2 regions of the Lysinibacillus sp. FSL R5-0849 genome follow, and region 2 is predicted to be linked to the other one. Evidence: riboswitches for the same ligand, from Rfam matches in the RefSeq annotation. Region 2 holds a riboswitch; the other holds the start of a gene.
The links. A riboswitch is a leader RNA that binds a small molecule or an ion and turns the genes downstream of it on or off. The one in region 2 is predicted to bind S-adenosylmethionine.
Positions count from the first base shown of each region.

Region 1: linked by a shared signal. The riboswitch ahead of metA (homoserine O-succinyltransferase) and the one ahead of MKY80_RS02195 (MetQ/NlpA family ABC transporter substrate-binding protein) in region 2 are both predicted to bind S-adenosylmethionine.

Region 1 is NZ_CP152004.1:2,483,006-2,488,022, reverse strand. It holds gene MKY80_RS12120 (TrmB family transcriptional regulator) at 22-804, shown strand; gene MKY80_RS12115 (hypothetical protein) at 826-1,209, shown strand; gene MKY80_RS12110 (nucleotide excision repair endonuclease) at 1,257-1,628, opposite strand; SAM riboswitch class I at 1,831-1,940, shown strand; gene metA (homoserine O-succinyltransferase) at 2,039-2,974, shown strand; gene MKY80_RS12100 (endospore germination permease) at 3,030-4,556, opposite strand; gene MKY80_RS12095 (hypothetical protein) at 4,590-4,823, opposite strand; gene MKY80_RS12090 (Ger(x)C family spore germination protein) at 4,828-5,017, opposite strand, start outside.
Region 2 is NZ_CP152004.1:454,266-459,282, forward strand. It holds gene MKY80_RS02180 (enoyl-CoA hydratase-related protein) at 1-499, opposite strand, end outside; gene MKY80_RS02185 (methionine ABC transporter permease) at 513-1,175, opposite strand; gene MKY80_RS02190 (ATP-binding cassette domain-containing protein) at 1,168-2,193, opposite strand; gene MKY80_RS02195 (MetQ/NlpA family ABC transporter substrate-binding protein) at 2,288-3,118, opposite strand; SAM riboswitch class I at 3,207-3,312, opposite strand; gene MKY80_RS02200 (PPC domain-containing DNA-binding protein) at 3,435-3,938, shown strand; gene MKY80_RS02205 (pyridoxal phosphate-dependent aminotransferase) at 3,986-5,017, opposite strand, start outside.

The DNA of each region.
Region 1 (5,017 bases), 2.0 Mb from region 2:
ATAAAAATATGGAGGGATGATATGAATGAATTAATCGCCCAATTAAAAGAACTGGGATTGACAGAATATGAGGCAAAGGCCTATACAGCACTCGTACAAAATAGTCATGTCAGTGCCTACCAAGTTAGCAAAAACTCTGGGATACCAAGAGCTAGAATCTATGACATATTAAATGGTCTTGTTGAGAAGGGATTCGTACTGAAAGAGGAAACGGCGGATCAAACGACTTATTCTTCCATTCCTGTCGAGATGTTTTTGCAGCAAGTTCAACAGCGCTGGCAATCGAATTTTACGTCGATTAGTGATCAATTAGAAAAACTAGAAACGAAAGAACAAGAAACGGAACCTAAAGTGTTAATGCTAAAAGGGAAGCAGACAATCATCAATTATTGTCAAACCTTATTAAAAAAAGCAGAGACAAAAGTCATCCTATCGATGTGGGAAGATATGTACGATGCCTTACGCGAGGATATCGAAGGGGTATCACAGCATGTGGAGGTGCATGGCATTACCTTATATGTCGGGGAGCATCTGGCATCTATCGATCAGCACAGAGCCACACACTATACGAGAAAGACTTCTACACCCCATTGGTTTATTTTATCGGTTGATGGACAAGAAATGATTTATGGTCACTCGCCGTCAAACCAGGAAACCGCTTTTATAACGAATGATCCTGTGCATATTTATTTATTAGAGGATTATGTTTGGCATGATGTTCTTATCAATCGACTAGTGAAGCGTGATGATAAAGAGCTTGAGGACTGGATTGCTAAAGAACGTAAAGCATTTTTCTTAGAGTAGCTATAAGGGAAGGGGAGCATCTTGAAAAAATGGATGTTGCCAGTATTGTTTTATGTATTATGGATTGGCGGATGTGATTCTGCACCGCTGCTAGTTCCACCTAAGATTCAGGAGCTAACCATCGTTCCTGACCATATCCAACAGCATATTATAGCTCAAGAAAGAATTCAGTTATTGTATGAAGATGACATGACGTACTATCTTGTCATGTTTTCGAAAGGAAATGTGCTAGCAAGTGTGGCAGCAAATGAAGATCGGTTAGTCATTCATTTCAAGGAAGGAAGCGAGCAAAAGAAAGAAGCTCAACCGTATGTCTATGCCATCAATAAAAACCCGGAGCTGACGATTATTGAGCTATATATTAACGGCAAAAGCATGGCGATAGATCGCATGACTATGATGTAATAAAAAAACCGAAATCCCTAAAAAAGAGATTTCGGTTTTTGTTGATATTAATAAAATACTTTATCTACATTGTATTTGGAGCGGAACGTATTAATCGCATATGTTTCATAAATTTCACGTTCCATAGGATCTTCTACTTCATAGACTTCAATTTTGAAGACCTCGTCACGATAGTTTTTCAACGGAGATACATTGTCTTCAAAATGTTTTTTAATGCGTTGACGAATTTTACGTGCTTTGCCGACAAATAATAGCTCATTCTTTTCATTATAGAATAAGAAAATGCCGCCTTTATCACGTGTGATTTTGTGGAAGTCGATGAAACCAAAGTATGGTGTAATTGGGACATCACCTGGTTTTACATCTTGTTCGCGTTGGCGAATGACTACATCTGGTTTTGGAAATTCAATATTAATCAAAGTATTCACGTTCCTCTCTATTACTAAAGATATATGGTAACATAATAGCGGCATGTTTACCATAAAATTTCATGTAGAATAACCATATACAGCAAGCTTAGTGTTTATCAAATGATTGGAGAACATGCATAGGAATAACAAAATATTCTATGAATTATTGATATTCTAACTAGTCCATGTTACAATTCAAGATAATTAAATAATCTTATCAAGAGAAGCAGAGGGATTTGGCCCGATGACGCTTCAGCAACCTCTAACAAATGTTAGAAAGGTGCTAATTCCAGCAAAGGTTTTTCCTTTGAGAGATAAGAGTGAACGTGAAAAAAATCCTTCTCATTCTATCTCATATGGAATGTGGAGGATTTTTTAATTTTTAGAAAAAGGAGCAAAAAAAGAGAGGGGAACGCAAGATGCCAATTAATATTCCGAAAAATTTACCTGCTGGAGAACATTTACGTGAGGAAAAAATCTTCGTAATGGAAGAGGACCGTGCGAGAACACAGCAAATACGTCCATTAAATATATTAATCTTAAATTTGATGCCTGAAAAAGAAAAAACTGAGCTACAATTACTACGATTACTAGGAAATACACCATTACAGGTGAATATTACTTTTTTAAACACAGCTACTCATGAATCTAAAAATGTCAGTAAGTCTCATTTACAATTATTCTACACAACGTTTAACCAAATTCGTCATCGACGCTATGATGGTATGATCATTACGGGTGCGCCAGTAGAAAAAATGCCATTTGAAGAGGTTAACTATTGGCAGGAAATTGCTGAAATTATGGATTGGTCAAAAAAGAATGTGACATCCGTGCTACATATATGTTGGGGGGCACAGGCTGCTTTATATCATCATTATGGGATTGGAAAGGTCGAGCTTTCTGCTAAATGCTCCGGCGTTTATTCTCATGTGATTACTGATTTAACAGTAGATTTAGTACGAGGCTTTAGTGATTTATTTACAGCCCCTCATTCTCGCTATACATCTGTCTCGATTGACGAGGTTCGCAATCATCCAGACTTACGCTTATTATCCTATTCAGAGGATGCAGGTGTATTTATCGTGCAATCCAAAGATAATAAAAACATTATGATTACTGGTCATTTAGAATATGATGCGACAACATTAGCCGATGAATACAGTCGCGATGTTGCCAAGGGCATCCATATAGACGTTCCAGTAAACTACTTCCCAAATGATGATCCAGCAAAGGCACCGATGAATACATGGCGTGCCCATACGCATTTATTGTTCTCCAACTGGTTGAACTACTACGTATACCAAGAGACACCATATGAATGGGATTTTGTGGACGAAATTGAATATCATATTTAAATAACACTAAAAAGTCTAATTTCTTCGCTAAGCAGCTTGAAGGAATTAGACTTTGTTATTCTAGATTTTTCTTGTCAGAACTCGTTTTATCTGGTGGCGCCTGGTCGTCCTGTTTGGATGTAGCGTTGCCCGCTTCAGGCTGAGTCACTTGGCTGGAATTCGACATAGCAGATTTATCTTGATTGTCTTTAGTAGAGACTGGATTATCTGTTTTTTCCTGATTGGAAACTGTATTATCTGGTTTCGCCTGATTGTCTTGAGTGCTATCTGTATTAGCATCGTTAGTCTGATTATCTTGATTGGAATCCATAGTAGCAGGTTTAGCTTGATTCTCCTGATGGGAATCCTTATTATCAGGTATCGCCTGATTCTCCTGATTGGAATTCATATTATCAGGTTTCGTCTGATTCTCCTGATTGGAATCCATATTATCAGGTTTCGTCTGATTGCCTTGATTAGAATCCGCATGACCCATTTCAGTCGAATTACCTTGTGATTTTCGGTTACGAATAACAGCTACAATGAGTAGAAGTATGGGTAATAATATGGTGCAAACAAATGCATAAATTGGCCAAATCTCATCATTATAAATGTTGGAATGGACGATGTCTGGGTGAACAATTTGCGAAAGTCCGACCATAATAATACCCATTGGTAGGATAAGTGGACGGTGATCCTTCAATTTCATAATTTGTGCAATCCCGACAACAGTTGTATAGAAGTACATAAACGTTCGAATAAAAATGGATACGATCCACATAAAAGCCATGATAATTTCAATGCGCTGTAAAAAATTTCCGATAGAGATTCTTTGTGCTAGGGCATAACTAGGGAAAGTTCGCGAAGCCGTGTTGGCTGGCCCTAATACTAAAATAGATAGAGTAATCAATGTTACTAGAACAAATCCACCGAGAAGCATGCCTATGTAAAATCCTTTCTTTGAGGATTGCTGGACATTGACACTAGCAGGGTAAATCATTAATAACATAACTAACGAAAAAGAAAAGACACTTACAAAGCGGATGATACTATATAAGATGGATGTTTTGGATGCTTCCATAATCGGTTGTATATTTTCAAACTTAATTTGTGGGGTGATACTTACAACAAAGAAAATAAAAATTAAGACAAACATAGGGAAAAGTATTTCTGCTGAACGAGCAAAGTTTTCTATCCCTAAATAGGTAGCATACATAATTATAATAATAAACAACAAGGCAAATGCCATAGTAGGCGTCTCTGGCATTACCTCTGTTTTCATAAAAGCACCAATAAAATACAGTAATTCTCCTCCCGCAAATAGGGTAAGAGAAAGGAAGCCCACCACTGTGATTTTTCCAAAAAAGCGACCGAGAAGTTTTTCATTTGCTTCAATAAAATTCAGTGTCGGTGTTTGGTCCCCTAACGTCACAAATAATTTCACAACAAGCAAACTAAGGACAACACCAATACTTGCAGCAATCCACGCATCTTGCTTACTAGAGCTTGCAATACTTGAAGGGATGATTAAGATGGCAGTACCGATAGAAAGGAGGAATGTGATAATTGTAAATTGTCTTGAACTAATTACTTCTTTTTCCATATAAGTGTCCTCCAATTCATGACGATGTGTCTACTATTTTGTGAGTGAAACGATAAAATCTTTAATTGGTGTAAAAATAAAGGTTATAAAATCTAGAGGACTCGGGATATTTATTTTGAGAGCAATGCCCATATTAAGCGCTGTTCCAATTAGTAATAGGATTGAAAAAACAAGAATGGTTTTGGTCTCTTGTTGCTTTTTGAGTTTCGGGATATATAGTATCGCAATAATGATTGAAATGATTAAGATGGCTATTGCTAGTACCAATCCACTATCCCTCCTTTGGCTTTTTTAATAATGAGTTTTGCATTGTGCCTAAACCTTGTGTTGTCACTTTTACATGAACATGGATTGGTAGATCAGGAAAGATATTTGGCCAATCGTTTTTGATTTTTTTCCATTGTTTAGCATCTGCACGATGTAGGGCATCACCATAGCCTAAAACATCCACTTGGTATTGC
Region 2 (5,017 bases):
TTGCTGTGTATAAAATCTCTTTAGCCTTCGCGACACCAACAATATTAATAAGACGTTTAGTGCTTTCAAGATTATAGACAATCCCAATGTTGGCAGCGGTAATGCCAAGCTTACTCTTTGGTGTCGCCAATCTAAAGTCACAAGCATTGGCTAACTCTAAGCCGCCGCCAATCGCTAAGCCCTGAATCATGGCAATCGTAGGATGTGGGAATTTATAGAGGGCATCAATAGCCTTTAAAGCTAGATCATTATAGGCTTTAGCATTATCCGCAGCATAACGAATATCTAAAAACTCACTAATATCAGCACCTGAGGAAAAGGCGACTTCATTGACACCGCGCACAATTAATAGCTTGATAGACATATCTGTACGTAACTGTTCTAGCTCGTCTATGATCGCTTGGAACATTGCCCTCGATAAAGAATTTCGTTTGTCAGGACGGTTTAACACTAGCGTTGCGATATAGCCGTTTTTTTCTACATAAATCTCAGTTGACATGGATATCCTCCTCCTAGTCTTTCTTCAATTTGGCTGAAATGCGGTTACCTATGGATTGTATGCTTTGTACAAGGATGATTAAAATAAACACCGTTGCATACATGACATCTACCTCATAGCGTAAATGACCATAACGGTAAGCTAGGTCACCTAATCCACCAGCACCAACCATTCCCGCCATTGCTGTTGCGCCAATCAATCCAATTGTAGCGATTGTTAAGCCTAAAATAATGGATGGGCGTGCTTCGCGTAATAATACATGCCAAATGATATGGCGACGTTTAATACCCATAGCTGTGTAGGCTTCGACAACGCCCGAATCAACTTCTAAAAGCGCTGACTCCATCAGTCGTGCAATATAAGGAGCCGTATAAACTACAAGCGGAACAATAACGCCTTTAACGCCAATCGTTGTACCGACGATAACCTTTGTAAAAGGTAAAATGAAGAATAGTAAGATGATGAATGGCACTGAACGGATAATATTGATGACTAGATTAAAAAATTGATAGAAAAATTTATTTTCAAAGGATTGACCAGGTCGTGTTAAAACAATTAAAAGGCCTAAAGGTATTCCAATTAAAATCGAAAAGAATAATGAAATTCCGACCATTTGAAATGTTTCGATAATTGCTTTGCCAATAACCTCTGACCAATCATTAAAGAAATTATTCATGGATCTCTCCTCCTAACTCTTCCACAGTAACGCCATTCTCTGCAAAATAGGTTAGCGCCTTTTGAACAATGTTGGGCTCTCCGTTTAAATGCACCACAATATTACCAACAATGCCGTTTTTTAATTCAATAATATTGGCTGTTAAAATGTTTGGTTGTACATCATATACTTTGCTCACTTCAGCTAATAATGGCTTACCAGTACTTTCTCCAAGAAATGTTAAACGAATGACGCTACCTGAAACATTTAACTGCTCAATAAGAGAAGGAGTTAAGTTACGTTGTGAAATAGTACTTAAGAACTTTCTTGTAGTAGGGTGTTGTGGTTTTGCAAAGAGCTCAATAGCCGTACCAAATTCAACTACTTTCCCTGCCTCTAGAACAGATACCTCATCACAAATTTTCTGAATGACATTCATTTCATGTGTAATCAGTAGGATTGTAATTCCTAATTCACGATTAATTTTTAACAATAGTTCAAGAATAGCCTCTGTAGTCTCAGGATCAAGCGCACTTGTTGCTTCATCACTAAGTAAAATTTCTGGCTCTTGCGCTAGAGCGCGTGCAATTGCGACACGTTGCTTTTGTCCACCTGAAAGCTGATTAGGGTAGCTATCTAGCTTTTCTGTTAAACCTACAATTTCGGCATATTTAGCCACACGATTTTTGACTTCTGTTTCGTTATAACCAAGTAGCTTTAAGGGAACTGCAATATTGTTATAAACAGTTGCTGTCTTTAAGAGATTAAAATGTTGAAAAATCATACCAATCTTTTGTCGTGTTTGACGTAAGTCATGAAGTGAAAGGGTAGTAATATCCACATTGTCAATCAAGACTTTGCCTGCTGAAGGACGCTCTAGTAAATTAACACAACGAATCAGCGTACTTTTACCGGCACCACTATACCCAATTACACCATGAATTTGCCCTTTTTTTACATGAAGATTGATTCCATCCACAGCCTTAATACTGCCTTTTTTTGTCTTATATTCTTTTGAAATATTTTGTAATTGAATCATCAGATTGATTGCTCCTTTCTTAACTTCTAAAAAGCAAGAATCTGCGCGGTTTCCATAGTGGAAATTTGGCAGATTCTTTAGCTTATCGCACGTATTACCAGCTAGGGATTACAGAACCTTTGAATTCCTCTTCAATGAATTGGCGCACTTCATCAGATTGATAGGCCTCAATGAACTTTTTAATCGTTGGGTCGTTTTCATTTTCTGCACGAACGACAATGTAGTTCACATATGGAGAGTCAGTAGATTCTAAAAGAATAGAGTCCTCTTGCGGATTAATGCCAGCTTCCAGCGCAAAGTTAGTATTAATAGCAGCTACATCTACTTCACTAAGCTGCTTAGGAATTTGTGCAGCTTCTAATTCTATGAATTTTAAATTCTTTTTGTTTTCTTCCACGTCACGAACAGATGCTGTTAAGTCCGCTCCATCTTTTAATTTAATATAGCCTGCCTCTTGTAAAACAAAGAGAGCACGCGCTCCATTTGTTGGGTCATTCGGTAAGCCAAATGTTGCGCCTTCAGGAACATCATCCAATGATTTATATTTTTCAGAGTAAATACCCATTGGATTTAAAATTGTTTTGCCAACCGGTACTAAATCTGTATCGTGATCTTTATTAAATGTATCCAGGAAAGGCTTATGCTGATAGCTGTTTGCATCAAGATCTCCTTCTGCTAAGGATGTATTTGGTAAAACATAATCAGAAAATGATTTTAGTTCTACTTCTAGACCTTTTTCCTTTGCAACTTTAGCAGCTACCTCTGCAATTTGCTCATGAGGTCCTGAAGTGACACCCACAACAATTTTATTTTCATCGATAGCTTCGCCTTTTCCTTTGCTATCATCTTTAGAGCCACAGCCCGCTAGTGCTGCTACTAATGTAAGACTTGCTAAACCTACTAAAAATTTATTTTTCTTCTTCATGAAAACTACCTCCAAAAATTGTTTTATCGGTTTTTGAAAATAAAAAAAACTCTCTTACAAATTAAGAGAGGCTCATGAAAAAAGTCCTCTCTTATCTATCAAACGAATTTCGTTTGCAGGATTTAGCACCTTCCTTTATAAAAGGAGGTTGCCGAGCTTCATAGGGCCAGTCCCTCAGCTACTCTTGATAAGAGATTCATATTATATTTTTGTATTTCCGATAGAACTAATATAATTTATAGGGTATAGTAAGTCAATAAATATTTTTGAAATTTTTTATATTGTTATAATATTTTGTCGTGAAGGAGGGAGAAGATTGTCCGTAAGAGTTAATTATGGCATAGGTTCATTTGGTAAGGTGATTAGTGCACGTCTTCTCATGGGAACAGACATCATTGAAGGAATTGAGGCACTTTGTGAAGAGAATAAAATTGAATCAGCAACCATTATTAGTTGTATTGGTAGTTTTCAAAAAAGTAGCTTTGTTTATTTAGTACCTGATGAAACTTCCCACATTAAAGTTCGATTTAGTGATGTGGTTGAGAAAGAGGGGCCACTCGAGTTTATCCAAGGTTCAGGAGTTGTTTGTAAGCGTGATGCACAATATGAAACGCATTTCCATGGTTCCATGAGCGATCAATGGGGAGTGGTTTCAGGCGGTCATTTTATAAAGGGCGGAAATATCGTCATAACAGCAGATGTAGTGCTGGCAGAAGTTCAAGGCATTCAGCATATACGTCAGTTGGATGATGAAACAGGTCACGTACAATTTTATCCATTAGAACATGGGTTAGATCTTCCAAGGAAAATTGAAAAATAGTAAGTCCTGTAGCTAGTAAAGCTACAGGACTCCATTTTGTTCCATGTTTAAAATAATTTTAATTGCTCAATTCTATGCATGGCTTCTCGTAACCGTTCCTCGCTTACAAGCAAGCCAATGCGCACATAGCCTTCCCCATATTGACCAAAGCCATTTCCTGCGGCTACCGCAATATCAGCTTTGTCGAGCAAAATATCGGCAAATTGTTCACTAGTAAAACCTAATGGGACAGAGAGCCAGGCAAAGAAGGTGCCCTTTGGTGCCGTTACTTGCCATCCGATTCTATGAGCTTCTTCGATTAGAACATTTCGACGACGCTCATAGGTAGCTCTTAGCTCATCTGCACATTCCTGTGAAGATGTAAGGGCAACAGCTGCTGCTTGTTGAATAGCAGGAAATTGACTACAAAACAAATGATCTTGAATAAGATTAATCGCGGCAATCAAATCAGCATTACCAACAGCAAAGCCTATGCGCCAACCTGCCATATTATAAGTCTTTGATAATGTGTACATTTCGATTCCAACTTCTTTTGCACCATTGGACTGTAAGAAACTAATAGGTTTATTGCCATCAAATCCAATTGCACCATAAGCAAAATCATGTGATACGATGATATTATGCTCTTTAGCAAAACGAATGGTTTCTTCAAAAAATTCAAGTGTAGCTGTACCACCCGTAGGATTATTTGGGTAATTTAAGTAAAGTAACTTTGCTTTCTCCTTAACTTCTTTAGATAGGGCATCATAATCAGGTAAGAAATTATTTTCAGCAAAAAGTGGCATCACTTCAAAATTAACATCACCTAATACAACACCAGATAAGTAGTCTGGATAGCCCGGGTCTGGTAATAGCATAGTATCGCCTGGATTTAACACAGCCAAAGGTAGCTCAACAAGACCAATTTTTGTGCCACCAAGAATCGCTACTTCAGTATCAGGATCAATCTCCACATCATATTCCCGTTTATAAAAGTCGGCAGCCGCTTGACGTAATTCGGCGATACCACGAAAAGGTGAATATTTGTGGTTTTGAGGATTTTCAGCTGCTTCCTGCAATGCTTGAATGATATGAGTAGG